2 regions of the Vreelandella sp. H-I2 genome follow, and region 2 is predicted to be linked to the other one. Evidence: predicted binding sites of a transcription regulator. Region 2 holds the regulator's gene; the other holds the start of a gene.

Region 1 (15,715 bases), on a different contig from region 2:
ATTCGGCTTCTTGCTGGATGCGCTTCAGTACGGCGCTCCTCCCCATGGCGGTTTAGCCTTCGGTTTGGATCGCCTGGTAATGTTGATGGTCGGTGCTAAGACCATTCGTGAAGTCATCGCCTTCCCGAAAACCCAAAGTGCCGCCTGCTTAATGACCAATGCACCGGGCGAAGTAAGTCCCGAGCAGTTGAAGGATTTGAATATCCGTCTACGCCAGAAAGCCAAGCCGGAAACAGCAGCCGAATAAGACGCTTGATCGTTTAGCCAACACCGACGCCACGGCGTCGGTGTTTTTGTATGTTACTCCGGTCTAAGCCTATAAGACTAAAGCCTACAAGAGCCCCAACGAGATGGATGAAAAAAAGCCTGCCGCACCCATTCGTATTTTGGGCATTGACCCAGGGTCCCGGATAACGGGCTATGGCGTCATTGATATGGTTGGTGTTAAACCCTGCTATGTGGCAAGTGGCTGTATTCGTACGGCTGAAGGAGCGTTAGAACAGCGATTGGCACAAATCTATGCAGGACTTAGCGAAGTTGTCGGTTTGCATCGTCCTTCTCAGGTGGCTATCGAGCGGGTATTTATGGCCAAGAACCCCGACTCTGCGCTGAAACTGGGGCAAGCACGTGGGGCGGCGCTGGTGTGCATGGCCAACCATGGTTTAACCCTTGCCGAGTACGCCGCGCGGCAAATCAAACAAGCGGTGACTGGTCAAGGTGGGGCTGATAAAGAACAGGTTCAGCATATGGTGACGGCTATTCTGCTGCTTTCTGCCGCCCCTCAAGCCGATGCCGCTGATGCATTAGCCATTGCGCTAACTCATGCTTATAGCGGCCACGCCTATAGCGGCAATGGGCTGCCTGATACGCCATCCCGTGCACGGCGACGTTCCACCGGACGCTGGCGTCTTTAATTCCCTCTGTTCCGGCCGCTACACAACTGGTCACATGTACAGAGTAGCTTTATAGTAAACATCTGTTTTTCACCCTATTGTTTTTCACCTCAGCATGAGCGTATTTATGATTGGACGGCTAAGTGGCCAGATAATGGCAAAGCAACCTCCCTGGATTGTGATCGACGTCCATGGTGTTGGTTATGAGCTGGAAACCTCGATGAATACGCTGGTGGCATTACCCAATGTCGGCGAACAAGTTTCGTTATTCACACACCTCACCATTCGTGACGATGCGCACCTACTGTATGGATTTGGTAGAGAGCATGAGCGTGCTCTTTTTCGTGCGTTGATAAAAGTAAACGGCGTGGGACCTAAGCTTGCACTTGCGATACTGTCCGGCATGGATGAAGACGCCTTTATGCGCTGCGTGCGTGACGACGACAGTAAAGCACTCACTAAACTGCCCGGGGTGGGTAAGAAAACCGCCGAGCGGCTGATTATTGAAATGCGTGATCGTTTTCCAGAGTGGGAAGATGGTAGCAACGCGCTATTGCCCCTTGAGGCCGCCAATGGCCGCGTACCTGCCCGCGATAGCCTTGCCGATGCGGAAGCCGCGCTAGTTAGTTTGGGGTATAAACTGACTGAGGCGTCGAAAATGCTTGCCGATATCGATCCCAATCAGTCTACCGAAGCGCTGATAAAAGCTGCGCTCACCCAACGTATGAGTGGCTAAGCAGGCACCAGTGTGAGTACGAAATTGCGGATAGTGGATAGACTTTTGTGAATAGACCTTTTGAATCGCCATAAAGAAGAGCACCTATGTTAGAACACGATCGGCTGATCGCCGCTGAGCCTGAACAAGGAGAGGGGCGCTTTGATTACGCGATTCGCCCTAAGCGGCTGGACGACTATATTGGCCAGCCGCGTGTCCGCGAACAGTTGGAAATCTTTATTGGCGCCGCACGACTGCGCGATGAGAGCCTGGATCACACTCTGGTATTCGGCCCTCCTGGGCTGGGTAAAACGACCCTTGCACATATCATTGCCACCGAGATGGGGGTAGGGATGAAATCTACCTCTGGTCCGGTGCTTGAGCGCGCGGGCGACTTAGCCGCCATGCTGACCAATCTCGAACCGGGAGATGTACTTTTTATCGACGAGATTCATCGCCTGTCACCGGTGGTCGAGGAAGTGCTTTACCCTGCCATGGAAGATTTCCAGCTCGATATTATGATTGGCGAAGGGCCCGCGGCACGTTCTATTAAACTGGACTTGCCCCGCTTTACGCTGGTGGGGGCAACCACCCGGGCCGGATTATTGACCTCGCCATTGCGAGACCGGTTTGGGATCGTTCAGCGGCTCGAGTTCTATAACCTTGAAGAGCTGACCGAAATTGTTTCGCGCTCGGCGCGATTGTTGGGTGTAGAAACCAGCCAAGAAGGGGCGATTGAAGTCGCCCGACGTTCACGCGGTACGCCACGAATCGCTAACCGGCTGCTACGGCGCGTACGTGACTATGCGGAGATGAAAGGTAACGGCGTTGTGGATGTCGCCATGGCCGACGCCGCACTCAATATGCTCAACGTTGATCATCACGGATTGGATCACATGGATCGGCGATTGCTGCTGGCCATGATCGATAAATTCGATGGTGGGCCGGTGGGGATTGATTCGCTATCAGCTGCCATCAGTGAAGAGCGCGATACGATCGAGGATGTCATTGAGCCCTATCTGATTCAGCAGGGCTTGATAATGCGCACGCCACGCGGGCGCGTCGTCACTCGCCAGGCGTGGTTGCACTTTGAACGTGTACCCCACGAACAGGCAACCGACATGGAAGGAGAGCGCCGTCCTTGAGTGATTCGATTAATAATGGTTATCGTCTGCCGCTGCGCGTTTATATGGAAGATACTGACGCAGGTGGTATTGTTTACTACGTTAACTATTTGAAGTTTATGGAGCGCGCGCGGAGCGAATGGCTACGCCAGCTGGGCTTTGACCAACAAACGCTGCTAGACGAAGGCACGCAGCTAGTGGTATACCGCTTGGCCTGTCATTACGCGAAACCGGCCTGTCTGGATGATGCGTTGGAAATTAGTGCGCATATCACAGACGTGGGGCGCTGCCGGATGACATTTGAACAGCAAGTTCGGCGTGATGAGGAACTCCTCTGCTCCGCTACAGTCGAGATAGCCTGCTTGAGCGCCGAGCGCATGCGGCCTAAAGCATGGCCAGCATCGCTTAATAGTTTGACACGGGCCTCTTAGCCAAGAGGTCACCCATTGCGTCGGCAATGCCGACTCTAATAGATTGATGAGGGCACCTGTGAACGATAACGCCATGTCCATTCCCCACCTGATAATGAATGCCAGCACCGTGGTGCAGCTGGTGATGTTGCTACTGTTGGTGGGGTCGATCCTCTCTTGGGTAGTGATTTTTCAACGTAGTATTGCACTGCGAAACGCTAAGCAAGAGTACAACCAATTTGAGGAATCTTTTTGGTCAGGTGTCGACTTGAACGAGCTTTACCGCGAGATCCCAGCCGAAGATCCGCGCCATGGCGCTGAGCACATTTTTCAAGCGGGTTTTCGCGAATTTAATCGTTTGATGCCCAAAACCCGTGATCCAGGCACCGTTCTGGAGGGTGTCCAGCGCAGCATGCGTGTTGCATGGTCACGGGAAGAAGATCGCTTAACCCAACATTTAATATTTCTTGCCACCGTGGCATCCGCTAGCCCATATATCGGCCTCTTCGGCACTGTATGGGGCATTATGGGGTCGTTTCAGGCTCTCTCGCTGACGCAGCAAGCCACGCTTGCTACGGTCGCTCCTTGGATTGCAGAAGCATTAATTGCGACAGCGATGGGCTTATTCGCAGCCATTCCGGCGGTCATTTTTTATAACCGCCTGTCCAACGCATCTTCTCGCTTGCTCGGGAAATATGAGGATTTTGCCGAAGAGTTTCACGCTATCTTGCATCGCAATCTGCAAGGTCGTGACGGCAAATCGAGCGTGAGTTAAGGGAGAGAACCATGCAAGGACCGTTCAATCGTAGTGGTAAAAGCAAGCCGATGGCGGAAATTAACGTCGTTCCTTTCATTGACGTTATGCTAGTGCTGCTGGTGGTTTTTATGATCACCGCGCCCATGTTGACCCAGGGCGTACAAGTTGAGTTACCGCAGGTAACCTCCGAGCCCATTGAGACTCAGGAAGATAATGATCCTATTATCATCTCGGTTGACAGCGAAGGGGGCTACTTCATCACGCTCGGAGAAGATTCTTCATCTGTCACGCTGGAAGAGATGTCCGATCGCGTCATGACCATTTTGCAACGGCGTCCTGGCACTCCGGTTATGGTACGTGGCGACCGCAATGTGGCCTATGGTCAGATTGTCGTCTTGATGAGCACACTACAAGGCGCCGGTGTAGCCAACGTAGGGCTGCTTTCTGAGCCGCCGCAAGATGGGTAAGGGCAACACGAACATGGCAGTAAAATCCTTTCGCGATCCTCAGGATGTTGGCTATAAGTGGCCGACGGTTCTGGCCATAGCCGTACACGTCGCGATTGTAGCGTTCAGCTTGATTAGCCTGCCTAGTCGAGTTGCAGAACCGGATAGCTCTTCAATTGTCCAAGCCACCTTGGTAAGTACCGAGACGTTTACCAATCAGGCCCAGCAGTCAACGGAAGAGCAGGCGGCGATGAATGCACCTGCTGAAGCGCCTGTCGAACCCGATGCGCCAGACGAGCCGTCGGCCAGTGAGGCGCAAGCAGCCGCTGAGCAACAAGCTGCTGAAGAGGCTGCTCAGCAGGCAGCGGAAGCAGAGGCGCAAGCACTAGAAGCCGCGCGTGAGGCAGCGGAAGCAGACGCACAGCGCCGTGCGCAAGAAGCGGCAGAGCAGGCGGAGCAGCAGGCCGCCGAGGCGGCTGAACGTGAGGCAGAAGCGCAAGCCGTTGCTGAGCGCCAGCGTGAAGTAGAAGAAGCACGTCGCCAGCAAGAAGCTGCCGAACAACAACGCCTTGAGGAAGCTGAAGCTGAGCGCCAGCGTGAAGCAGAAGAACAGCAGCGTCGCGAAGAGGAAGAGGCTGAACGCCAGCGCGAAGCCGAAGAACAGCAACGCCGTGAAGAAGCAGAAGCCGAGCGTCAGCGTGAAGCCGAAGAGCAACGTCTTCGTGAGCAGGAGGAAGCCCAACGACAGCGAGAAGCCGAAGCACAACGCCAACGTGAAGCGGAAGAGCAGCAGCGCCGTGAAGCGGAAGCAGAGCGTCAACGCCAAGCTGCGGAAGCTGCTGAGGCGGCCATGCAGCGCCAGTTGGCAGGTGAGGCTGAAGCGGCTGCCAATGCCCAGCAGGCTGAGCAGGCTGCCAATAGCTTTATCAATATTGTTCGCCGTGCCGTTGAGCAGGCGTGGGTGATTCCGCCCGGTGCAAGTGATTCGATGAGTGCTACCCTGCAAGTAAGGCTAGGACCATCAGGAGAAGTATTGGCAACGTCGATTGTGACCTCAAGTGGCGATAGTGCTTTTGATAGGTCTGTGATGCAGGCTGTGGAACATGCTGCACCGTTTGGTGAATTGCGAGATTTACCAGCCGACCAGCAGCGTAATTTACGTCAGTTTAATCTGCGATTTACCCCGGGAGATGTTCGCTGATGCAAAGCTTGAGCAAAGTATGGCTGTTCTGTGTGCTGCTGCTAATCAGCAGCGTGGCGAGTGCCAACTTAACCATTGAAATCACGCGTGGCAGCGACCAGGCGCTGCCCATTGGCGTAGTGCCCTTCGAAGGATCAGAAGGGTTGCCAGAAGATGTAGCGCAGATAGTGCAAGATGACCTTGAGCGTAGTGGCTACTTCGACCCTTTAGAGCGTAGTGCCATGTTTGAACAGCCTAGCCAGTCTGACGATGTGCAGTTTGGTACCTGGCGTTCGTTAGACGTGCGCTATTTAGTGGTAGGCAGGGCTGAGCAAACTGAGGGTGGTTTCCAGCTGCAGTTCGAGTTGATGGATATCAGCGGCCAGCGCCGCATGATCGGCGAAACCGTGACAGTGAGAGGCAACGACCTACGCGGTGCCGCCCATTATATTAGCGATCAAATTTTCGAAGAGATCACTGATATTCGTGGTGCCTTCTCTACTAAAATCGCTTACGTAACGGCACAAGGTATCGGTGACAACATGCAGTTTGGCTTGTACGTTGCAGACGCCGATGGGCGCCGCAGCGAGCAGGTATTGACCTCCGACGAGCCGATCATGTCGCCGGCGTGGTCGCCTGATGGCACCAAACTCGCCTATGTCTCGTTTGAGACAGAGCGTCCGGCGATCTATATCCAGGATGTGGCGACAGGGCAGCGTGTTCAAGCGACCTCGTTCGAAGGCATCAATGGCGCACCCGCCTGGTCGCCGGATGGCCGGCGTATCGCGATGTCCCTTTCCAAAGATGGCCAGCCTGAAATTTATATTATGGATGTCGGCAGCCGCTCATTAGAACGCATTACCAACAATAACAGCATTGATACGGAACCCGCTTGGTCGCCGGATGGACAAAGCTTGCTATTTACCTCTGACCGCAGTGGAGGCCCCCAGCTTTATCAATACTCAATGGGCGGTGGCGAGGCCGAGCGTCTGACGTTTACGGGCAACTACAATGCCCGGGGACGCTATTCGCCGGACGGTGAGCAGATCTTTTTGATCCACCGCTCTAGCCGTGGTTATCAAGTAGCAAGGCAGGATCTAAGCGGCGACCGTTTGGTAGTACTAAGTGAATCAACAAGAGATGAATCTCCTAGTGTTGCGCCGAACGGGACCATGGTAATCTTCGCTACCCAACAGGGTAATAGCGGGGTGCTTAGTGCTGTTTCTGCCGATGGCCGCTCTTCATTTAGGCTCCCATCAGCACAAGGCGATGTACGTGATCCAGCATGGTCACCCTTCTTAAATTGATCAACTCATTTGATTAATATTGTTTTTTTTGTTTTCAGGCAAGGAGTCTGATTATGCAACTTAAGCCGTTGGCTCGCTCATTAGCAGCAGCGCTATCTATCGTGGTAATCGCTGGCTGTTCCAGCACCGGCGGAACCCAAGACGGTGACTCGTACGGTAGCCAGGATGGCAGTACTACCGGTTCTAGCACCTCAGGTACTGGCACAGGTAGTCAGTATGGTTCTACTTCTGGCTCAGGCGCTGGTCAGCAGGCTGATTCACGCATCCCTGAAGTGCGCACCATTTATTTCGATTATGATCGCGATACGATTAAGAGCGACTATGAGTCTGTGGTAATGGCTCATGCACGCTATTTGCGTGCCAACCCGAATGCTCAGGTGGTTCTACACGGGCATACGGATGAGCGCGGTACCCGTGAATACAACATGGCGCTGGGTGAGCGTCGTGCCGGTGCGGTAGAGCGCTTCCTGAACATTCAGGGGGTATCTCCTTCGCAAATGAGCGTTGTTAGCTATGGTGAGGAGCGTCCGGCAGCCAGTGGCCAAGACGAGAGCGCCTATGCACAGAACCGTCGTGTTGTGTTTAACTATTGATGAAGGTGGCGTGCTAACCGCACGCCGTTTTTATCTACGGAGTCATCATGAATCACAGTCTCAAGCGTTACGTTGAGAGGCTGTGCGGTGCGGGAGCCTTAGTGCTCCCGCTGTCCGTATTGCCTCTCACGGCCGCCGCTCAACAGCCGCTCGTTCAAGATCTTTCTGATTCTTCCAATAGCAGCTTCTATCAGCAGACGCAGCGCCAGGAAGCATCCAGCGGTAACCTGGTACTCTTTAATCAGGTGCAGGAGCATCAGCAGGAAATACAACAGCTGCGCGGACAGATTGAAGAGTTACGTCATCAGTTGGAACAGCTGCGTCGCCAATCACAACAGCAGTACCTCGATATTGAAGATCGCCTGATGAGCAGTGGGCCAACGCAGATTGAACAGTCAACTCCAGCGGTTGAGCCAGAAGCCGCCGAGGAAGTTGTTAATGCTCCCTCAAGCCGCAATGTCAGCGAAGATGCCCAAGCCGATTATCAAGCGGCTTTTGCGCATGTCCAAGCACGCCGCTTTGATGAAGCGATTGCAGCATTTGATGCCTTTGTTACCGATCATCCTGATACCAGTCTAACGGCCAATGGCCACTACTGGCTGGGCGAGTTGTACGCGGCAGAAGGCGAGTTGGATGCAGCTGATCAAGCCTTTAGCCGGGTGATTGACGATTATAGCGGTAGCAGTAAAGTACCTGATGCGATCTATAAGTTAGGGTTGGTGAAGGCGCGCAAAGGTGAAGCGGAGCGCAGCCGGGAGTTACTCGAACGTGTGCGTGACGACTACCCCCAAAGCAGTGCCGCAGGCCTTGCCAATGACTTTTTGCGCCAATCAGCGGGTTAATATTTTTTGATCTATTTTTGCTTCAGGGAATCAGCATGAGCTGCAAGATCGACTATCAACCAGCGCCCAACCTATTGGAAAATCGCGTCGTGTTGGTAACCGGCGCAGGCGATGGGATTGGCCGCGCGGCAGCATTGAACTATGCCAATCACGGCGCAACCGTGATTCTATTAGGGCGGACCATTGCTAAGTTAGAGCGCGTTTACGATGAAATCGAAGCGGCTGGTGGTCCCCAGCCAGCGATTTTTCCGCTTAATTTTGAAGGCGCCACGCTAAAAGATTTTCATGATATGGCCGAAACGCTGGATAAAGAGTTTGGCCGCTTGGATGGCCTGTTGCATAACGCAGGGTTGTTAGGCCGGATTACGCCTTTTGAGCAGTATAATCCAGAGCTCTGGCAGCAGGTGATGCAGGTTAATATCAACGGCCCCATCTGGATGACCCAGGCGCTGTTACCTCTGTTACAGGCGTCTGAGGATGCCTCAATAATTTTCACATCTTCAAGTGTGGGCCGTAAAGGACGTGCGTATTGGGGGGCGTATTCGGTTTCTAAGTTTGCCACTGAAGGTTTTGTAGACGTACTAGCCGATGAGCTGGATAACCAATCGAATATCCGTGTCAATTCGCTTAATCCAGGTGCCACTCGTACGCAAATGCGGCGTACGGCGTTTCCTGGGGAAGACCCCTTTACGCTGCGTACACCGGAAGACATTATGCCTACCTATTTATGGTTAATGGGCCCAGATAGTGCAGGCACCAACGGTGAAAAGCTTGATGCTCAGCCGCCTCGCGTATAAACGCTTGTTTTTATAACGCTGCCGGGTGTGTCGATGCCCGAAACGGTAAGGGCCTAACGCTTGAACGCGCCCAGGGCATCGACGAGTGCTTCACACTCTTCAAACCAAAGATCAGCAGGCCACTGCTGATAATTGTCTGCTTCACTAATATAGCCATAGCCAACGGCAACTGCGGTCATTCCAGCGGCCACTGCTGCTTCTATATCACGTACATGATCACCGATATACCAGCATTGCTCGGGCTTAACGCCCAGGCGTCGGGCTGCTTCCCAGAGCGGCTCAGGGGCAGGCTTTTTTACGCTTAGGTCGTCAGCGCACAACAGTGCGCCAGGCTGTAGAGCCAATGCTTCCAGTAAGGGAAGTGTATAGCGCCGTGGCTTATTGGTCACTATCCCCCAAAGTCGCTGGTCGCCATGCCACTCTTTTAGCCACCTATCCAGTGGGGAGAAAACCCGGCTATCAACGGCTACTGCTTGCTCATAGGCATCGAGCAGAAACTGCCGCGCCAGCGTATGCTCGGCAGAGTTAACCTCTAGCCCAAGCGCCAGAGTAACCAGCGCACTACCGCCGTTAGAGACTTGACCGCGAATTACCTCATAGGGTAGCGGCGACAGCCCATGGTGGGCTCGCAATGTATTGGTTGCCTTGGCCAAGTCCGGTGCCGTATCTACCAGCGTTCCATCCAGATCGAAGAGTATTGCTTGGGGGGCTTGCATCGACATTTAATCGCTCACCTTGCGGCAGTACATCATGTAATTGACCGAGACATCATGGCTGACTAAACGGTAATGACGCGTTAGCGGGTTATAAGTAAGCCCTGTTTGTTCGCGCACTTCTATACCACTGTTACGCGACCAAGCTGCCATTTCAGAAGGACGAATAAATTTCGCATAGTTATGGGTGCCCCGTGGTAGCAACTTAAGCACGTACTCAGCGCCTAAAATGGCAAACGCATAGGATTTAGCGGTGCGGTTTAGGGTAGAGAAAAATACATAACCACCTGGCCGAACAAGGGCACTGCAGGCACGAATGACAGAGGCCGGATCGGGAACGTGTTCAAGCATTTCCATGCAGGTCACCACATCGTAAAAGCCGGGCTTTTGAACCGCCATGGCTTCTACACTGATGTGCTGGTAATCAACCTTAACGCCGCGCTCCTCTGCGTGCAGCCGAGCCACCGCTAAGGGAGCTTCACCAAGATCAATGCCCGTCACCGTAGCCCCGCGGTGGGTCATTGACTCGCTCAAAATACCGCCTCCACAACCTACATCAAGCACTTTTCTGCCCGCTAGACCTGCCCGTGCATCAATAAAATCAAGGCGCAAGGGGTTGATGTCATGGAGCGGTTTAAATTCACCCCGCGGGTCCCACCAGCGGCTAGCGAGTGCTTCAAATTTAGCGACTTCCGCTGCATCGACGTTGCCTTGATTGTGATTAGCAGTGCTATCCTGTGGTATCGCTTGCATGTCGTGACTCCCGTTGTCAGTGAGCATTAAATAAAATGTCGGCGCCTAATCACTATTTATTGTCTATTACACTCGGTTTCATCCTTTAGCGAGGTGGCATCCACTCGCGCCTTCAGTATTATGGACATTCTAACCACTCCTGTGTCGGAACGCATGAAAAGGACCTCGCTATGATTCGTAAGGCATTACTTTGTCTCGCTGGTTTTGGCCAGCAGCAAACAGCAGACGCTTTCCAAGCGATGTTGTCACGCTATCACTTGGGAGAGTAACGGATGAGGGTGTTACTTTACGGTAGCGAGTTAAGTGCAGCGACGGCGGCTGCTGCACTGGCCTGGGTTGGCCATCATGTGCAATGGTTACCTCATTCCGATGCGCCTTGGTCAGTTCTCTCCAAGGTAGACTGGTTACGCAGTGAACCTCAGTTAATAACCCATCTTGAGCAAGGCTTAGCAGACGGAACACTGCAAATCCTTGAACGATTGGAAAATGCCGATATTCCTGAAGTGATCTGGCTGGCGTTATCGCCGGCACAGCGTAGCTCGGCCAGTAAACTGCTTGAAGATCCACTGTTCGCGGATCAGCGCGGTATTGTGCTCATTAATAATTCGACGTTTCCGGTGGGAGAGACCGAGCGCCTGCACGCGCTGATGGGCGCTCAGCATACTAGTGTGGCGCTTCCAGACACGTTGGAAGAGGGCCGAGCATGGGATTCTTTTACACGCCCAGCCCGGCGGTTATTAGGTTGCGATGATGCGCCTGGAGAGCAGATAACCCGTGAGCTGTTACGCGCCTTTAATCGGCGCAGTGAAGTGTTTCAATGTATGCCTCGCCGTGCTGCAGAACTCACCAAGCTGGCCATTAACGGCATGCTGGCCACCCGTATTAGCTATATGAATGAAATTGCCGGTTTGGCTGACACGCTAGGCGTCGATGTAGAGCATGTGCGACAGGGTATGGGGGCCGATTCGCGTATAGGGTTTGAGTATCTATACCCTGGGTGTGGATTTGGTGGACCTAACTTCTCCCGCGATTTGATACGCTTGGCCGATGTACAACTGCAAAGTGGCCGTTATTCCGCGCTGCTTGAGCAAGTGATGGACATTAATGAGCAGAAAAAAGAGACTCTGTTTCGCAAATTATGGTCGCATTTTGATGGCGAAATGGCCGGTAAAACCGTGGCGATTTGGGGCGCCGCGTTTAAACCCGGCACTGCACGCATTGACCATGCGCCTGTATTGACATTACTTGAAGCGCTTTGGGCGCAGGGGGCTAGGGTACAGCTACACGACCCAGCCGCGGTGCCTGCTCTCCACGCCTTGGTAGGCGAGCGTGAAGACCTGAAAACATATACGCATGACCCCTATTTGGCCTGCGAAGGCGCCGATGTATTGATGCTGGTCACGGAATGGAAGACCTATTGGAACCCTGACTGGCACCGACTTGGTTCGTTATTAAACGCTAAGCTCGTATTAGATGGGCGCAATATTTATGACCCTGAGTTCGTTGCCAGCTGTGGATTAATGTACCGAGGTATAGGCCGTCGTGCCGACCCGAAGACTCTTTGAGGAAATGTTATGCCAGACGCCACCGCATCCTCTCGTATTGTGCCTGATGTGGATCAAAGCCTGACGGCGCAACATTTGCGCCACCGAAAAAGGACTAAACTATGGCCAATATGGCTATGCCTACTATTCATTATTGCGCTATTGGGAGCGGCGGCAGCTGGACTTTGGTACGAACGTGAACGACTGTTGAGTGAGATTCATCGAGTGAGCGGTGAAGTGTCCAATGTACATGCCCGTTTGGATTCGGGTGACAGTGGCGTACAAGATGCGATAACCTTTGTACAAGCCCAGATGGCGACACTTTTCCAAGAACAAGAGCAGCTATCTATTTCGCTGGCTAATACCCGTGAAGAGTTATACAGCTTACTCACTATGAATGAGGATATGGCTTCTAGCGATTCGATTAATACACTGCTGCAGCAGTTGGAGCAGCTCAGCGAACAAGCTGAGCTGCGCGACAGTCAACTAATGGCGATGCGTGAATCTCTTGATGCGCTGGAACAAACGGGAACGTCTGGACGTCAAAACCTCATTGAGGAAGTTACCCACCTGGAGCAACTGACCGAGCAGCGTCTCGCCGTACTGGATAATCAAATCAATAATGTTAGCAGTGCATGGGAGGAGCAGTTAGCAGAGCAAAGAGAAGCGATTGAGACCCGTATTGAGGAACTGGAGTCATCCATTGCAGAGACTGATACGCCAGCAGAACAAGAAGCCCTGGAGGCATTAGAGCAAGAGTGGTCTCAACGCCTTAATGCGTTGGAGAGTGATGTACGTCAAGTACGCCAAGCACAGCTTGCCTTCAGTGCCCAATTAGAAATGTTGCGTTAACAAGTTACGTCAAATGAATACTTAAGTGATAAAGCCGCTGATTCAGGGTGGGATAAAAATGTATGGGAAGACAACGGAGATGGACATCCGCAACCGGCGGCACGCTTTTTGTAATGCTGCCCTTATTATGCGTTGCACCGGGGGCATGGGCGCTAGAGGCGTCCATTACAGGTGTCCCCGATGAGGTCGAAGGCAATATCCAAGACTACTTACAAAACATCGATGCAGAGCAATACACCAAGGTGCGACTGGAAGGCGAAATACGCAGCCGGACTCAGGAAGCAATGCGTGTTTATGGCTATTACGAACCTGAAGTCACCATTGAACGCGTCACCGATGAGCGCGTAAGGCTTGATATCGAGCCGGGGCCTCAAGTTGAGATTGAAATTTTGTCAATTAATGTTGACGGCGATGCGAGTAACGACCCCCCGTTTCAACAGGCAATAGAAGACTTTCCCCTGGAAGAAGGGGATACATTGCGCCATGCCCCATGGGAGCAGCTGCGTGGCCAGTTCTCGGGGTTGGCTATCGAGCGCGGCTATTTTGATTGGGGGTTTACCGATCGACGTATGGAGGTGCGCCCGTATTTGCAAAGTGCGCGTCTCTACATGGACTTTGACAGCGGCCCCCGCTACAAATTTGGTAAAGCATTCATCACCGGTAGTCATATTGAATTAGACCGCTTGCGCCGCATGCAGCCATTTGAGACGGGCGATCCTTACTTAGCGCAAACACTAGCAGAATATAATCAATCACTGGCGGAAACAGGCTGGTTTAGTTCTGTCTCAGTGCGCCCGCGTTTAGAAACCGCCCAAGAACTCACGATTGCGCCTTCAGGAGGCGGAGACCCGTGGTGGAGTGAAGCTACCGCTTCGCAACCAGAGCGCCCACGAGTCACTAGCGCCGCTTTGACCAGCGCACTGAGTCTTAATAAATCCAGTGATACGCAGTTACCTATTGATGTCAGCGTCGAACCGGCTGATCGGCATCAATTCGAAGTGGGTATTGGTTATGCCACTGATGTAGGCCCACGACTGCGCTTTGGCTGGGAGCAGCCATGGATCAATCGCTATGGCCACAGCCTTGACCATGATCTTTATTTATCCGCTCCGGAACAGCGCTTTACGGGGGTATATAACGTGCCTCTCGAAGACCCCCTTCGCGATAGTTATCGGCTTCAGTACGGCGTTCGTAATATCGACGATAGCGATACTCAGTCGCTAGAAGGCACCGTTGAGATCGCTCGGCGTTGGGAGTTCGATAACGATTGGGTCCAAACGGTCTATTTCCGCACTACCTATGAAGATTTTGAACAAGGGGGAGAGGCGGATCAAGTATGGCTGTTCTACCCGGGAATTCAGTGGTCTCGCACGCGCACACGCCCTCAGCGCTTTCCCTTGTGGGGCGACCGTCAGCAGCTCTCCTTAGAGTACTCGGATAAAATGTGGGGATCAGATGCTCAGTTTGCCCGCGTCACGGCAGATACCGAATGGATCCGTACTATCGGCAATGATAACCGGTTCTTGGCACGCCTTGGTTTAGGTGCTATTGAAACCGATGACTTTGACAAAATACCGCCATCGCTGCGCTTTTTTGTGGGCGGTGACCGCAGTGTGCGCGGCTACTCATATGAAAGTCTTTCGCCGCGTAACGAAGAAGGCCGGCTACGTGGTGGCCAGCAAATGTTGACCTCATCTATTGAGTATCAACGCCGCGTGACAGGGGATTGGTGGGCAGCCACTTTTATCGACAGTGGCGACGCGTTTGACAATTGGGGGCCAAATGATTTGAAAACCGGTGCCGGGGCAGGAGTTCGGTGGGTTTCACCGGTTGGGCCAATTCGCTTAGACATCGCGCACCCTTTCGATCACGAAGACGATTGGCGTTTGCACTTTTCCATAGGGCCGGAATTCTAGGAGAGAGATTTGTCTCAAGCTGAACCATTTACGTCTGATAACCGCCAGATATTGTCTCCTAAATATCGCGTTTGGCTCCTAATTTGGAGCCTTTTACGCCTTATTATCGTACTGCCAATTTGGCTATTTGCCCTTGTGGCGTTAGTTGCCGGGGTAGCACTATCTCCTTGGGGTACTGGGGTGTTGCTTTCGCAGGGCGAACAACGCGATTTTTTCTCCTATACCCATCATGAAGGCGGCCTTCTTGATCATTTCCTGATTGAAGACTTCCAATTGCAGTTAGGAGAAACCCGAATCGGCGTGGATGAATTTGAGCTTCAGTGGTCGGATGACTGTGTTTTATCGGGGCGTCTATGTATCGACACACTCCGTGCCGTGGGCGCCGATATCCGCCTGGGCACATCAAGTGAGGAGGAACCTCCTCCCGAAGAGGGCGGAGCACCGCTGACGATTCGTTTTCCCTTTCCCATTGAGGTACGGTCACTTCAGCTCGATGATGTCAACTTACGCCTTGCTGACGGCACCGAAGTGGCATGGCGTTCTTTAAGCTCCGCGGTCTTTGCGGAAGGCAATGACGTGCGGCTTGCGCCGACTCACTTGGAGCAACCTCGCCTTTATTTGCCGCCATCAGCAGGTGTACTGCTAACGCAAGCCACTGAAACACCTCTTTCTGCTGAGGCTATCGATGCCGCTATATTGCTCCGTGAACCGCAAGACCAAGCCGTACTGGCAGTAGAGTCTCCAGAAGAGCAGTTAGAAGCACGAGAGCAGCTGGAATTGCCTGACATTACCTTGCCGGTGGATATTCAAATACCCGAAATGACGCTTAACGATTTTCGTCTGGAAGGCGCCGCTGAGTATCGAGTGGAACGT
Region 2 (15,715 bases):
GGGAAGCCATGCGCGGCAGAAGAAGGCGCTGATTGACCAAAGGCGCCATTTAATCCTTGAGGCTCCGCACCCGTCACCGCTCTCCGCGCATCGTGGTTTCTTCGGTACACGGCATTTTTCCCAAGCAAATCAATTTCTACAAGCGCAGGGAAGAGCACCCATCGATTGGCAATTGCCGGAAAACCCTTAACCTCGCCAGTGGTTGTGGGTAGAATATGCGCAATTTTGCGCCTAACGATACACCCCAGGGTGCCATTCTAAAGCCCTGCAGTGAGGAAGTCCTATGAGTGTTTACGCCATTAACCATCCGCTTGTTCAACATAAGCTGGGACTGATGCGCGAAGTTGATTTGAGCACCAAGAGCTTTCGTGAGCTGGCAGGTGAAGTCGCCAAGCTGTTGACCTACGAAGCAACCAAAGGTCTGGAGTTAGAAGATCATGAAATCCAGGGGTGGAATGGAGAGCCGATTGCAACGCGGCGACTGAAAGGGAAAAAAGTGACCGTCGTGCCAATTTTACGCGCTGGGCTTGGCATGTTAGAAGGCGTAACGGACTTGATCCCTAGTGCACGCGTCAGTGTCGTTGGGCTATACCGCGATGAGGAGACGCTTCAGCCGGTTCCTTACTTCGCTAAGTTTGCCAATGATATCGAAGAGCGCATGGCGATCGTGATTGATCCGATGCTGGCAACCGGAGGTTCAATGGTGGCCACGCTAGATATGCTGCGGGAGCGCGGCTGCGAACATATGAAGGTCATTGTCCTCGTTGCCGCTCCTGAAGGAATCAAGCGAGTGCAGGACGCCTACCCCGATATCGAAATTTACACTGCTTCGGTCGATGATCGACTCGATGAAAATGGTTATATCGTCCCTGGGTTAGGTGATGCTGGCGATAAGATCTTCGGAACGCGCTAAGCGCCCTTTTTAATCTTGCCCCTTACGCTTTGCGTTAGGGGCATTTTTTTGCACACCTATTATCTAAAAATCACTAGGAATTCTCTAATGCGTGAAGCTGCCAGCCAGGCTGAATCGTGGCCAAAAGTAGTGTTAACCGGTGCACAAATGCTGTTTGTAGCGTTTGGGGCTTTAGTGTTAGTGCCACTTTTGACCGGCCTTGACCCCAGTGTCGCCCTCTTCACCGCCGGTGCTGGTACGTTGATATTTCATGCAGTCACTAAGCAGACTGTGCCCGTTTTTTTGGCCTCATCGTTTGCCTTTATTGCGCCTATTCAAGGGTCGGTGGCGAGCTTCGGCGTATCGGCCACGATGGGTGGCCTAATGGCGGCAGGGTTTGTGTATGTGGCTATCTCGCAAACGGTGCGATTAAAAGGAACCGCCTGGTTACATCGCTTACTGCCGGCCGTGGTGGTCGGACCGGTCATCATGGTCATTGGCTTGGCGCTTGCGCCTGTGGCGGTCAGCATGGCAACAGGTGAAACCAGTGACAATATCGGTTATGGAGCGGCGATTTTTCTCTCCATGACCAGCTTGCTAGTCACGCTGGTACTGGCCGTTTTTGGCCGTGGCCTGATACGCCTAATACCGATTATGGGCGGTATTGTCACAGGTTATGTTTTAGCACTAGTGATGGGAGTAGTGGACTTCACGCCAGTGCGCGAAGCGGCGTGGCTTTCAGTGCCCAGCTTTACCGCACCTAGTTTTCACTGGGCCGCTATCCTATTTATGATTCCGGTCGCCATTGCCCCGGCGGTGGAGCATATTGGTGACATGGTGGCGATAGGGTCGGTGACCCGCAAAAACTATCTGGAGAAACCCGGCTTACATCGCACCCTGTTAGGCGATGGGTTGGCTACCAGCGTGGCTGCGCTGTTCGGCGGGCCACCCAATACGACTTACTCTGAAGTTACTGGAGCCGTTACGCTGACTCGTGCGTTCAACCCCAAATACATGGTTGTGGCAGCGATTATTGCGATTGTGCTCGCATTTGTGTCTAAGCTTGGCGCGCTACTGCAAACCATTCCTGGCCCGGTGATGGGGGGTATCATGACGCTGCTATTTGGCTCTATTGCAGTCGTTGGTATGAACACGCTTGTACGCGCAGGGCAATCGCTGACAGCACCCCGCAATTTAGTGGTCGTCTCGCTGATACTGGTATTCGGAATAGGCGGTATGCAGTTTGGTGGCGGTCAGTTTACGTTGCAAGGCGTGAGCTTGGCTGCGCTCGTGGGGATTGTATTGAACTGGCTGTTGCCTCAGGAGAAAGAGGACGAGTGACGTCGTCCTCTTTAGCCCATGTGCATTGTGTGCATGGTATCGTTGACAGGATGGCGCTCAAATAAAATAAGGTGTGTCGGCAGCATGGCTAATGAACTAACCGCATCCTTTCCCATTCTGGGGATTGCCGCCTGGAGTGGTACGGGCAAAACGACGCTACTAGAGCAACTGCTGCCACGCTTGCGCGAGCAAGGTTTAAAAGTGGCCGTCATTAAACATGCGCATCATTCGTTTGATGTCGATCAGCCAGGTAAAGATAGTTATAAGCTGCGCAGTGCTGGCGCGGCTCCGGTTTTAGTAGCCTCCCGCCAGCGCTTTGCGTTAATGCAGGAGACTCCCGGCCTTGAAGAACCTGATTTAGCCCAGTTAGTGGCCATGATGGTGCCGCATAACCCAGATTTGGTGATTGCCGAAGGCTTTAAAGAGTGGCCGATTCCTAAGTTGGTGCTTTACCGCGCAGGCATTGGGGATCAGGCCATTTTAACCGGCCCATGGGTTAAGGCGGTCGCGCTGAACGCGCCAACGCCTATCGATTTGGCCACTGGGGTGACTCAGTTAAATCTTGACGATAGCGACGCAATAGCGCGCTGGATAGTGGCCTGGGTAAGCACAAAAAAGTAACACGCTTGCCTTGCTTTAAGGGCCGTGCAATTAAGAACTCTGCCTATAAGTGTTTTGTGCCCATAAATACTTTGGCTTCCAAAAGGAAAGGTGACCAACATGCATCTAACCCACCTCAACACACGTGGCGAAGCCAATATGGTGGATGTCGGCGATAAACAAGAGACACGCCGCGAAGCGGTCGCCTCGGGACGAATTGTAATGCAGCCTGAGACGCTGAAGCTGCTTAGCGCAGGTGGCTTGCCCAAAGGGGATGTCCTGGCCACTGCACGTATTGCAGGTATTCAGGCAGCAAAGCGCACCCATGAGCTGATTCCCCTCTGTCATGCATTAGCACTATCAAAGGTGTCGGTTGAATTTGAGATCGATATGGCTGGATCTTGTGTACATGTAACCTCTTTGTGCCGCTTGAATGGCCGCACCGGCGTTGAAATGGAAGCGCTTACCGCCGTCTCGGTGGCCTGTTTGACTCTGTATGATATGTGCAAAGCGGTCGATAAAGGCATGTGTATAGAAACCATTCAACTCGACAGTAAACAGGGCGGCCAGCGCGGTGATTACCAGCGCATGAGTGTGCAGGCGCCAATTGTCACTGGCGATGGTATGTCGGGAGAGGTTAGTTTAGGTGAGCGCTGTCCGTCACCCTGCGTGCGGGTTAAATTTTTGGCCGAATTGCGCGAGCGAGTAGGCGAAAGCGAAGTGTCCGTCGGTCTGGATCAGCTTACTAGCCGCGATATCAGTGGTTTGAAAGCAGCGCTGGCTGAGCGCGATGGTCGGTTTAAACTGCTTACCGACCAGCGTACGCTATGCGCCATTAACCAAGTGATGGCTAACGATGATGCACTAGTGACCGATGATGATGAGGTGGCTTTTTTTCCACCGGTCACAGGGGGCTGAGTGTGAATACTAAGATGGATATTAAGGTAGCGATTCAAGCAGCGCCTTTCTCAATGAGTTATGGGTATGACGATGCACTAGCAGGACGTAGTGATATTGGCGCAGTGGTGAGTTTTACCGGATTGGTGCGTGATTTTAACGAAACACCTGACGTGACAGGGTTAACGCTGGAGCACTATCCTGGAATGACCGAGCGCACCCTGACCGACATAGGTGAACAGGCATGGCAGCGCTGGTCGTTGCAGGCAGTGCGTATTATCCACCGGATAGGTTACCTTGGGCCGGGCGACCCGATTGTGCGCGTACTGGTTGCCAGCGCCCACCGCCGTGAAGCGTTTGAAGCCTGCGATTTTATAATGGACTTCCTAAAAACCCAGGCGCCTTTCTGGAAGAAAGAACACTCTACTAAAGGTGAGTACTGGGTTAAAGAACGCCATTCCGACCAGCAGGACGCGGCGCGCTGGGTCTAACGACTGGAGAGTTCAGGCATTTCAGCGGCCATAATTTGTAGGTGCACGCCGGGCAGATGCTGCATATGTTCTGCTAGCCAGTGAATTAGGCGAGGCTGCAACGCATGGCGCAGATCGGCAAGCGTATCAGCAGCAATTTCATCAAGCTGATCATCTAGCCAGTCGCTAAAGCTATCTTCATCCAGCGGGCTAGAACCTGAAGCGTCTAGCATCAAACGACCAATACGCGCCCAGCCCGTGGCAGTGGCTGTTACTGGCAGTGCTAGGTACAAGCTACCATGGCGGGTCGTGCTGGCGTCGCTCACTTCTAAGCCGGGATGAGGCACTACACTGTTTTGGCTGACAATACAGGGCGGCTGTGGGTATCGTGCTTCGCAGCGTAATCCATGACTATCAAAGCAGATTAGATCGCCGTTGATGGGTGTCAACGGAGCGCTAATGCCTAGCTGGCCAGCAATCGATTGATGAGCCTGCTGATGGCGGGCTTCGCCATGTACAGGCATAAGATGTTTTGGCCTAACCCACTGATAAAGCTTAATGAGTTCGTCTTGAGCGGGATGTCCGGTGGCGTGCAGCTCAGGGTGATTGAACTCGTCATAGATACTGACGCCTAGGTGCGTTAAGCGCTTTTTAAGTTGTTCAATAGGACGCTCGTTGCCTGGAATAGCTTTAGCCGAAAATATGACGTTATCGCCTGGCTGAAGATCGACAAAAGGATGACGTCCCTGAGCAAGACGCTGTAGAGCGGCGCGGGGTTCGCCCTGGCTGCCGGTAGCAATAATCACTACTTCATTGGGGGGTAAATACCCAAGGTCATGATTGGGTACCAGCGGCGGTAAATCATCCATATAGCCAAGTCCGCGGGCGACACTGACCATGCGCTCCATAGAGCGGCCCATTAAGCTAATACGGCGACCAGACTGTTGGGCTGCGCGTCCTATAGCTAGCACTCGAGCAAGGTTACTAGCAAAACAAGAAACTACCACACGGCCCTGGCAGTTGCTGAGGGTCTTTGTTAGTGCTCGAGCAACATCCCCTTCGCTGCCAGAGTGACCAGGCATAGGGGCGTTGGTGGAGTCGCCCACGACTAAATCAATGGGGGCGAGCGCTTTGAATTGGGCTGCGTTCATCGGCATGCCAATGAGGGGCTCGGGATCGAGTTTCCAGTCACCGGTATGTAAAATGCGATAACCACCGGCCATCATCATCAGCGCACAGCTTTCGGGAATTGAATGCGTTAAAAGTAAATAGCGCAGCGTGAACGGGCCACTTTCTAACGCCTCGCCCGGTTCGATGACCTGGATAGCGGCGCTGCTGAGTTGATGTTCAGCAAATTTAAGCCGTAACAGCCCTGCCGCAAGAGGGGTGGCATAAATGGGACAGTTCCACAGCGGCCATAGCCAAGCAACAGCCCCAATGTGATCTTCATGTCCATGAGTGATAAACAGTGCTTTCGGCACGATGCCCAGTGCCTTCGGTGTATCAACATTGGGCACCTGGAGCGGCGAGTCGGGGAGGTCTTGGCGAATCATCATGCCGCAGTCAACGGCAATCCAGTGATCGTCATAGCCGTATAGCGTTAGATTCATACCAATCTCACCGCATCCCCCCAGCGGCAGCATGCGCAGCGGCGGACGACGACGGGGACGAATTTGAACGCGTGGTGAATGCATTAGTTATGAAAAGCCTAAAAAGTAGTGCCTTAACTATACGGGAAGGCAGGGGCGGCTAACAATCATCCATGGCCTTCCGATACACTATGCAGTCTGGTTAACATCCTAAGCCGCTGGTTTGTAATAATTACCTTAGAAGCAAGTCAAGAGTAGCTCACATGTCTCATTATTATCGTTTAGTTGTGTCCTGTCCTGATCGGGTGGGTATTGTTGCGCGAGTATCGAGTTTCATTGCCCAGCAGGGTGGGTCCATTACTGAAGCAAGTCAGCACTCAGATTTAGAAACTGGCTGTTTTTTTATGCGTTACGAAATATTGGCGGATTCCGTGGGCATGTCGGTAGAAGCGTTACGTGTAGCATTTGAACCGGTGGCCAGCGAATTCAATATGCAGTGGTCACTGGTCGATACCCAGAAGCGACGACGAGTGGTGCTAATGGTGTCGCGAGAGTCGCACTGCTTGGTAGATCTACTTTATCGCTGGCAAGCGGGTGAGCTGGATTGCGATATTGTCGGTGTTATCTCTAACCATGACGATATGCGTTCACTGACAGAATGGTATGGCATTCCCTACCATCATGTTCCGGTTGACCCTGAAAACAAGCAGGCGTCGTTTGCGGAAGTACAGGTTGAGATTGACAATGCTCGTGCTGACTGCATCGTGTTGGCGCGTTATATGCAAATTTTGCCACCTGAATTATGCACGCGTTATGCGGGGCGAGTAATTAATATTCATCACAGTTTCTTGCCCTCGTTCGCTGGCGCTAAGCCTTATCACCAGGCTTACCAGAGGGGAGTTAAACTGATTGGAGCTACCTGCCACTACGTAACGGAGGAACTCGACGCGGGTCCTATCATCGAACAGGATATTCATCGCGTTAGTCACTGTCATACGCCCACCGATTTAGTACGCTTCGGCCGTGATGTGGAGAAAGCGGTACTCGCTCGGGGATTGCGGTGGCATTTAGAGGATCGGGTACTGGTCCATGGCAACAAAACTGTGGTGTTTAGTTAATACTTATTGAACCGAGAGGCCACCATGTCATTTGCGCAAAGTGTATTAGCGCCCTGGATGCTGCTGCTCACCTCGCTCCTCTCGTTAGGAGTTGTTGTTTGGGTAATTAGTCGGCGGCCGTGGCAGGCCTTGAGGGGAGACGTCGCGCTTCAGCACCGTTGGCTAGGCGCGACGCTGGCGGTGGTGCTGATGTGGCAGCTGCGTGCTCAGGCGGTTGATTGGCTAACGTTACATCTGGTCTTTACGGTATTGCTGACACTTGTGTTTAAGGCGCCCCTAGCGCTGATCAGTAACGTACTTATTAATATTGCTATGGTATTGATCGGTCGCAATGAGTGGATGCTGCTGGGAGCTAATATTCTTGTCACAGGAATAGTGCCTGCTGCGATCATTGGCACGGTGTGGCGGTTGGTAGATCGGCGCCTACCGGATAATCTGATGGTATTCCTATTTGTCTGCGGCTTTTTCGGCTCTGCACTGGCAACGCTGGGAGGAGGGTTAGCTGCAGTGTTGCTGATAGTCGTCGCGGGTACTGATCCTGATGCTGTCTATTTGGCTCAGGAGTATGCGCGCTTCCTACCCCTATTAATGCCATCCGAGGCGCTACTAACCGGCATGCTGCTGAGTATTCTGCTAGTTTACCATCCTGATTGGGTGGCCACTTTCAATGACCACCGCTATATCGACCTGCAGTAACGCCAGTTTTAGCCGAGCGCCTGCCCGTTACCACCGCGAATGACGCCGACGCCGACGCCTTCGATATCGAGTGACTGATAGCGCAGATCTATTTCGATTGGCGCAAAGTCGGAATTTTCTGCAAACAGGGTTACCTGATGCCCCTGGCGTTTGAAGCGTTTAACGGTCACTTCATCCTCCAGACGAGCAACCACGATCTGTCCATCACGTACCCGCTCGGTGCGGTGAACTGCCAACAAGTCACCTTCTAAGATGCCGATATCTTTCATTGATAAACCACGTACACGCAGTAGGTAGTCAGCTTTTGGTGTGAAGTATTCTGGTGGTAATGGGCAGTAGCGATCAATATGCTCGGCGGCCAGTATAGGGCTGCCTGCCGCCACTTCTCCAATCACCGGTAGGCCTGTGGGCAGCGGCTCTACATTGGAGGGTACGGTCGTGGTGGCACTATCCAGGGCTTCTTGGGGCTCTTGGTTGGGCAGGCGGATGCCGCGAGAGGTATTGCGGATAATACGAATAACCCCCTTGCGCTCAAGTGCGCGCAGGTGTTCTTCAGCCGCATTAGGAGAACGGAAGCCAAGCGCTTTAGCAATCTCGGCGCGCGTAGGAGGGTAGCCAAATTCGCCCATGGTCTTAACGATAAAATCAAAGACATGCTGTTGGCGAGCGGTTAGTGGACGCGACATACCAGACTCCATAATTTGTAAATTGATAGTGAACTGACAGTAACAAAGATAAATGTCGAATTAATCGATAAGTGGTTAAGTATACAGTATGTTCCTCTGTCCAGTATATGGCCTGTCAATCCTCATTTTCTCTACCCGGGCAATTTTAGTCATCGTTTTAAACTAAGTTTTTTCTTATGCAAGACGCCATATTTCATTAGTAAATCAAGCGTTGAGCCTGCCAAGTTTATAGAATAGTATTTTGCTATGTTTTAAACACTTGTTTCCCTGGAGAGCGCTATGGCTCAGTCTGATACGGTGACCCGTATACTCGATACCGCTGAAGTGCTGTTTGCAGAGCGTGGTTTTGCTGAAACCTCGCTGCGCAACATCACTAGTAAAGCGCGCGTCAACTTGGCGGCCGTGAACTACCATTTTGGCTCTAAGAAAGCCTTAATTCAGGCTGTGTTTTCTCGCTATCTAGATCCTTTTACAGTGCGTTTTCACACGGCACTTGATGAGCTTGAAGCCCAGCATAAAGGGCACGTTGTGCCGCTTGAAACGTTACTCGAAACAATGGCAACAACCGTTCTGGCTGTGCCGGCTGAACGCAACAGTCTCAAAGTATTCATGCGCTTACTTGGACTGGCCTACAGCCAAGCACAAGGGCATCTTCGACGCCATATTCAACAAGAGTATGGCGATGTGTTTGCCCGTTTCACGGAGCTTGTGCGTCAGGCGACACCAGACCTGCCTGACGCGGAACGCTTTTGGCGACTACACTTTATGCTTGGTACCGTGATATTTACCCTGTCAGGCCTCGATGCATTGCGAGATATCGCGGAAAAGGATTATCACGAGCAGGTCACTGTGCGGGATTTAGTAAGGCGGTTGCGTCCGGTGGTAGTTGCTGCCATGAATGCACCGTTACCTCCTGCCCTCGAAGAAGGAAAACATGCGAACGCCCAAGCTAGCTGAGCTACCTCCAACTGAAAACATCTGGCTGGAGATTGATACCACTCAACAGCTAATGCGCTGCTGGTGGGGCGCGAAAGTGCTTCATGAATACGCGATATCTTCCGGTGCCGCCGGTAATGGAGAGCAAAATGGGAGTGGTAAAACACCCCATGGTTGGCACTATGTACGAGCCGCTATTGGTGCTGATAGACCGGAAAATGCCGTTTTTCGGGGCCGACGCTGGACTGGCGAGGTATTTTCACCTGCGCTAGACGAGATTTATCCAGGGCGTGACTGGATTTTAACCCGTATTTTGTGGCTTTGCGGGTTAGAAAGGGGAGTGAACCGCGGAGGCCAGGTAGACTCGCAACGGCGCTATATCTACCTGCACGGTACGCCACCTGATCAGCCGATGGGTGTTGCTGCTTCCCATGGCTGTATCCGTTTACGTAACAGTGATTTGCTGACTATCTTTTCGTTAGCAGTGCCGGGTACCCCGGTTTGGTTGCATGGCGGTCGGCAGTGTTTTGACTAACCAGGCTGTGACTGACAGTAACAACCGTTAATGTGTCTCAGATTTTGACTCTGCTAGACGATCGTCTAGAATCATCGCCCCTTTTAATGGACCTATCACGATGACTCAACCGTTAGGCCCGGTCATGCTGGACCTTGAAGGCCCTAAATTGACGGCTGCAGAAAAGCGCTTACTACTTGAACCGACGGTAGGGGGCGTTATTTTATTTGCCCGTAATGTCGAGAATGGCTATCAGGTTCGCCAACTCTGCAGCGATATTCGCCGTGTGCGTGCTGATTTACTGCTGGCAGTCGATCAAGAGGGCGGACGCGTTCAGCGTATTAAAGAAGGGTTGACCCGTCTTCCTGCCATGGCGCGCATTGGCGAGCGCTATCGCGACAATCCCGAAGATGGCTTGTCGTTAGCAAAAGATGCTGGGTGGTTATTGGGAATGGAAATGGCCGCCTGCGGGTTGGACTTAAGTTTTGCTCCCGTACTGGATGTTGAAAGCGGTGTCTCAAGTGTTATTGGTGATCGTAGTTTTAGCAGTGATCCCCAGCACGTGGCGCAATTGGGCAGCGCGTTTGTTCAGGGCCTACACGATGCAGGTATGGCGGCGGTGGGTAAGCACTTCCCTGGCCACGGTGGGGTAGCCGCAGACTCTCACGTCGCACTGCCGGTGGATGATCGTCCGCTAGAGGTTATTAAACGGCATGACCTGATACCCTTTGCCCAGCTAGCCACACAGCTAGAAGGCGTAATGCCTGCGCATGTGATTTACAGTGCTTTCGATAAGCGCCCGGCAGGCTTTTCGCCTAATTGGCTCGGTATGTTGCGCGAATCGCTGGGGTTCAAAGGCTGTGTGTTTTCCGACGACTTAAGCATGGCGGGCGCCCACGAAGCGGGCGATCCTAAAGCGCGCGCTCAAGCGGCGCTAGCGGCAGGCTGCGATATGCTGTTGGTATGTAATGATCGTGCTGCCGCGCTTGAAGTGATGCTGGCGTGCCAGGGTATAGATACCAAACGTCCCGCTAAACTGCGCTATAGCCGTGCGCGGCCTGATTTAGACGCGCTGAGTGCGCTGGGCCGTTGGCGCCGTGCTCACGCTAAGTTGGAAGCGCTGGCGAACCAGTCAAACCCCAGCGCTATTTAGCCACGTATTGTAGCAAATACAGTTTATAACCCGCCCTGGAGTTGGTAGATGTCAAAGTTGGATAAAGAGGCGTTAGAATCGCTAGACTCAATGCGTGAGTTGATGGATAACGCCGACTGTTTAATTTCTCAACAAGAGGTAGAACTTGCTCTTGATCGCATGGCGGAAGCAATCACTCGTGATTTAGGCGATAAACTGCCGGTTTTTTATTGTGTAATGAATGGTGGCTTGATTACGACAGGGCATTTGCTCACCCGTTTAGGCTTCCCGCTGGAAGTGGACTATCTACATGCCACGCGTTACCGCAATGAATTCCGTGGGGGTGAGCTTTTTTGGCGTGTTTCTCCAGAAGTACCCATGGCAGGCCGCCATGTGGTAATCGTTGACGATATCCTGGACGAAGGCGCGACACTGGCGGCCATTTTGGCTTACTGTGAAGAAGCCCAAGCCGCCAGCGTCACCACGGCTGTATTGGTCGATAAACAACACGATCGCAAAGCAGTGCCCGGCTTGAAAGCCGACTATTGCAGCTTGAAAGTCGCCGATCGTTATGTGTTCGGCTTTGGCATGGATTACAAAGGTTACTGGCGCAACGCACCGGGTATTTTTGCGCCGAAAGGCATGTAATCACACAGTGACTTATCGTATTAGCGGGGCGAAAAGCGCCTCGCTAAACCGGTCTCGGCAATCATTCGCGTAGAGATCTCCTCCACCGAAAAGCGTGTCGCATCGATAAAGGGAATATGCATGGTGCGGTAAAGCGATTCAGCCTGTTCCACTTCTTGAAGGCATTGATCCATCGAACTGTAGCGGCTATTGGGGCGTCTTTCATTGCGAATCGCCGACAAGCGCCGTGCATCAATCGTTAAGCCAAACAGTTTTTGACGATGAGGCACAAGTGCCTTGGGCAGCTTCAGCATTCCGTCTTCATCTAGATCATCTTCCGTCAGCGGATAATTGGCCGCCCGAATGCCAAACTGAAGTGCCAAATAGAGCGAGGTGGGTGTTTTGCCGCAGCGTGAGACGCCCACCAGGATGATATCCGCTTTATCATATTGATGGGTGCGGGCGCCGTCATCGTTATCAAGCGCGAAGTGAACGGAGTGAATACGGTCCATATAAACGTCATCACTACCAATCGAATGAGTACGCCCCACGCTGTAGGAAGAGTGAGTGTCCAGCTCCTGTTCTAAAGGCTCTAGGAAAGTCGAAAAAATATCGACTTTGAAACCGGATGCCTGACGAATGACGTTGCGAATCTGCTGGTCGACAATGGTGTCAATGATAATAGGACGATGCCCGTCGCGGTCGGCCGTTGATTCAATGATCGCTGCTAACGCCTGAGCTTTTTCCAGCGTATCGATATAGGGCTTGGTCTGCATGTCGATTTCGACATCGCTGAACTGGGCCAGTAGGCTGCGCCCTAAACTTTCCGCCGTGATGCCGGTGCCATCTGAAATAAAAAAAGCCGTACGTTTCATGACAAAATCCAGTGATGATGAATGCGTCTATTGTGGGCCGAGCCTTTTGCCAGCACAACGTGGCATAGCAATTTACTGCGGCAACTTCGTCAGCGCGATACACATTTGGTGAAAGGTGTGCGCACCTGACTACATAACCAGCCCAAAAAGCCCTGCTGTTGTAAAAATCCTCCACTCTCTTCGCTATTAGACCAATGGCGAATAGTGGGGCGTGGTGCTAGGGTGTCTTGATTAATTATCCATGGCCCATGGTCTTATCGACTATGCATAGTTTTGGTAACTATGTCAGCGGCTGTGCCGGTGTCTATGAGCGAGGGGGTTACGTGGAAGAGTATATTCTGTGGTTCGATCAGTTGGGCATGTCGGACGTCGAACGCGTGGGTGGCAAAAATGCCTCGCTGGGTGAAATGATTTCCAATCTTTCAGGTGTTGGAGTGACGGTTCCTGGCGGCTTTGCTACCACTGCTCACGCTTATCGCGAATTTCTCTCCCATGAAGGGCTAAATGAACGTATCAACGCTACTCTTGCTCGTCTGGATGTAGATGATGTGAAAGCCCTGGCCGAAGCAGGGCGCAACATTCGCCAATGGGTTATCGATACCCCGCTTCCCCCCACGTTTGAAGCAGCCTTGCGTGAGGCTTATGGCCAACTTCAACAACAGCACCCGCAACTGAAAGTAGCCGTACGCAGCTCAGCCACCGCGGAAGACCTCCCTGACGCCTCCTTCGCGGGTCAGCAGGAGACCTTCCTGAATATTGAAGGCTTTGACAATATCAAGCGTGCAGTGCACGAGGTTTTTGCCTCGCTGTTTAATGATCGTGCAATCTCTTACCGTGTGCACCGCGGCTATGCCCACGAAAATGTCGCCTTGTCGGCAGGCGTGCAAAAAATGGTGCGCTCAGAGACCGGCGCGGCCGGCGTTATGTTTACTCTGGACACCGAATCTGGTTTCAAAGATGCCGTTTTTGTCACTGGCTCTTGGGGCTTGGGCGAAACCGTGGTACAGGGCGCAGTTAATCCCGACGAGTTCTACGTGCACAAGCCGACACTGGCGGCGGGCCGCCCTGCGGTGTTGCGCCGTAATTTGGGTTCCAAGCTGATCAAGATGGTTTATGGCCAAGATGCCAGCGCCGGTAAATCGGTTGAAACCGTCGATGTGCCCCATGCCGACCGCGGCCGCTTCTGTATCAACGATCAGCAAGTGATGGATCTGGCCCGTCAGGCAATGACTATCGAACAGCACTACCAGCGGCCCATGGATATCGAGTGGGCGCTGGATGGTGATGACGGTGAGCTGTATATTGTTCAGGCACGTCCTGAAACGGTGGTCTCTCAGCAGGAAGGGGGCAAGCTTGAGCGCTTCCAGCTACGCGAAAAGGGTCGCACATTGATTACCGGACGGGCAATTGGCCAACGCATTGGCCGGGGTACCGTTAAGGTAGTGTTAAGTCCGGATGATATGGACAAGATCCATGACGGCGATATCCTGGTCACTGACATGACCGACCCGGATTGGGAGCCGATCATGAAACGTGCTTCTGCGATTGTCACTAATCGAGGCGGGCGCACCTGTCATGCGGCCATTATCGCCCGCGAGTTGGGCATTCCTGCGGTAGTGGGTTGTGGCGATGCCACCACTCAACTACAAGATGGGATCGACGTGACGGTGTCTTGCGCGGAAGGCGATGCCGGCAATGTCTATGAAGGCCTTCTGGAGTTTGATTGTAAAGTCTCCAGTGTTGATGCCATGCCAGAAATCCCTTTCAAAATTATGATGAATGTGGGCAATCCTGATCGCGCCTTTGGGTTTGCCAGCTTGCCTCATGCGGGTGTTGGTTTGGCACGCCTTGAGTTTATTATTAACCGCATGATTGGCGTCCATCCAAAGGCGCTGTTGGAGTACGATACGTTGCCTGTGGATTTACAGCAGGTAATCGATTTACGTACCGCAGGTTATGCCGATCCAGTCAGTTTTTATGTGGATAAGCTGGTAGAAGGCATCTCTACTCTGGCGGCCGCATTCCACCCTCAGCGTGTGATCGTGCGTTTGTCAGATTTTAAGTCAAACGAATACGAAAATTTGATTGGCGGTAAGCTTTATGAGCCGGGTGAAGAAAATCCAATGCTGGGTTTCCGGGGAGCGTCACGCTACATTTCTGAGGCGTTCCGGCCCTGCTTTGAACTCGAGTGCCGAGCGCTCAAGCGGGTGCGCGAAGAGATGGGCTTCGAGAACATCGAAATTATGGTGCCTTTCGTACGCACAACCGATGAAGCGCGTGAAGTGGTAGAACTGTTGGCGGCGAACGGCCTGGAGCGCGGTGGCCCGACAGGGCTTAAAGTCATAATGATGTGCGAACTGCCTGCTAACGCACTACTAGCTGATGAGTTCCTTGAGTATTTTGACGGTTTCTCGATCGGCTCAAATGACTTGACCCAGTTAACACTAGGTTTGGATCGTGACTCAGGTATCGTGGCGCATCTGTTTGACGAGCGTAATGGGGCGGTTAAAAAGCTGCTTGCGATGGCCATTCAGGCGTGTAAAGCAAAAGGCAAATATGTGGGTATTTGCGGGCAGGGTCCGTCAGACCATCCAGATTTAGCGAAATGGCTGATGGAGCAGGGCATTGACTCTGTCTCACTTAACCCCGATGCGGTGTTGGAAACGTGGTTTATGCTCGCAGGACAAAAAATCGAGTAATCGCGTTCACCTTCAGTGATCGCTGTGCGCCCGGCCATTGTGCCGGGCGTTGCTGTTTTTATAGGCTACCCTTTGTGAGTGGTTTTTTTTATTTAACTTAACGTGGAGAGCGCTGAGATGTCCCCAAAAGCGGCTAAGTTCGCGCTACCTGTTCTGCTTGTGGCGCCGTTATATAGTTGGGGGTTTAGCTATGAGACTCCTGCCATTTCCCCAGAAAGTGAATCTGGCTATGAAGAGAAACCCGGTTGGGAGGCTGAGTCGTTTGCAGTGGCTGCTGCCAATCCGCTAGCGACCGATGCTGGTTACCAAGTGCTGAAAGCCGGCGGTAATGCTATTGATGCGACCATTGCGGTGCAAATGGTACTGAATTTGGTAGAGCCCCAGTCTAGCGGTATCGGAGGTGGGGCTTTTTTAATGCACTACGACGGCAGCGAAGTGCGCGCTTATGATGGCCGTGAAACTGCTCCCCAAGGCGTTAGTGGTGAGTTGTTTCTGGAAGATGGCGAGCCGCTTGAGTTTAACGAGGCGGTTGCTAGTGGTCTTTCCGTCGGTGTGCCAGGCACGCTGCGTATGCTTGAAAAAGCTCACGCAGAGCATGGTGAGTTGGCCTGGAAAGAGTTGTTTACGCCTGCCATTACCTTGG

What was found. The regulator LexA, encoded in region 2, represses DNA repair genes until DNA is damaged. The targets are predictions, from matches to a motif close to TACTGTNTANNTANACAGTA.
Region 1: a site for LexA is predicted at 939-958, ahead of ruvA (Holliday junction branch migration protein RuvA). Genes of this name have one in related genera too.

The regions. Positions count from the first base shown of each region.
Region 1 is NZ_JBRAMC010000003.1:400,001-415,715, forward strand. It holds gene aspS (aspartate--tRNA ligase) at 1-247, shown strand, start outside; gene ruvC (crossover junction endodeoxyribonuclease RuvC) at 351-914, shown strand; gene ruvA (Holliday junction branch migration protein RuvA) at 1,021-1,629, shown strand; gene ruvB (Holliday junction branch migration DNA helicase RuvB) at 1,716-2,753, shown strand; gene ybgC (tol-pal system-associated acyl-CoA thioesterase) at 2,750-3,163, shown strand; gene tolQ (protein TolQ) at 3,222-3,917, shown strand; gene tolR (protein TolR) at 3,929-4,366, shown strand; gene tolA (cell envelope integrity protein TolA) at 4,380-5,546, shown strand; gene tolB (Tol-Pal system beta propeller repeat protein TolB) at 5,546-6,832, shown strand; gene pal (peptidoglycan-associated lipoprotein Pal) at 6,886-7,425, shown strand; gene ybgF (tol-pal system protein YbgF) at 7,473-8,267, shown strand; gene ACUVOF_RS09880 (YciK family oxidoreductase) at 8,303-9,064, shown strand; gene ACUVOF_RS09885 (HAD-IA family hydrolase) at 9,118-9,786, opposite strand; gene ubiG (bifunctional 2-polyprenyl-6-hydroxyphenol methylase/3-demethylubiquinol 3-O-methyltransferase UbiG) at 9,787-10,530, opposite strand; gene ACUVOF_RS09895 (nucleotide sugar dehydrogenase) at 10,803-12,095, shown strand; gene ACUVOF_RS09900 (hypothetical protein) at 12,105-12,926, shown strand; gene tamA (autotransporter assembly complex protein TamA) at 12,989-14,842, shown strand; gene tamB (autotransporter assembly complex protein TamB) at 14,852-15,715, shown strand, end outside.
Region 2 is NZ_JBRAMC010000007.1:34,149-49,863, reverse strand. It holds gene ung (uracil-DNA glycosylase) at 1-190, shown strand, start outside; gene upp (uracil phosphoribosyltransferase) at 284-913, shown strand; gene ACUVOF_RS17070 (uracil-xanthine permease family protein) at 1,001-2,233, shown strand; gene mobB (molybdopterin-guanine dinucleotide biosynthesis protein B) at 2,318-2,854, shown strand; gene moaC (cyclic pyranopterin monophosphate synthase MoaC) at 2,954-3,751, shown strand; gene moaE (molybdopterin synthase catalytic subunit MoaE) at 3,766-4,221, shown strand; gene ACUVOF_RS17050 (ribonuclease J) at 4,218-5,810, opposite strand; gene purU (formyltetrahydrofolate deformylase) at 6,053-6,907, shown strand; gene ACUVOF_RS17040 (energy-coupling factor ABC transporter permease) at 6,932-7,603, shown strand; gene lexA (transcriptional repressor LexA) at 7,612-8,289, opposite strand; gene ACUVOF_RS17030 (TetR/AcrR family transcriptional regulator) at 8,569-9,246, shown strand; gene ACUVOF_RS17025 (L,D-transpeptidase family protein) at 9,224-9,760, shown strand; gene nagZ (beta-N-acetylhexosaminidase) at 9,861-10,892, shown strand; gene ACUVOF_RS17015 (hypoxanthine-guanine phosphoribosyltransferase) at 10,941-11,519, shown strand; gene ppsR (posphoenolpyruvate synthetase regulatory kinase/phosphorylase PpsR) at 11,540-12,373, opposite strand; gene ppsA (phosphoenolpyruvate synthase) at 12,697-15,072, shown strand; gene ggt (gamma-glutamyltransferase) at 15,190-15,715, shown strand, end outside.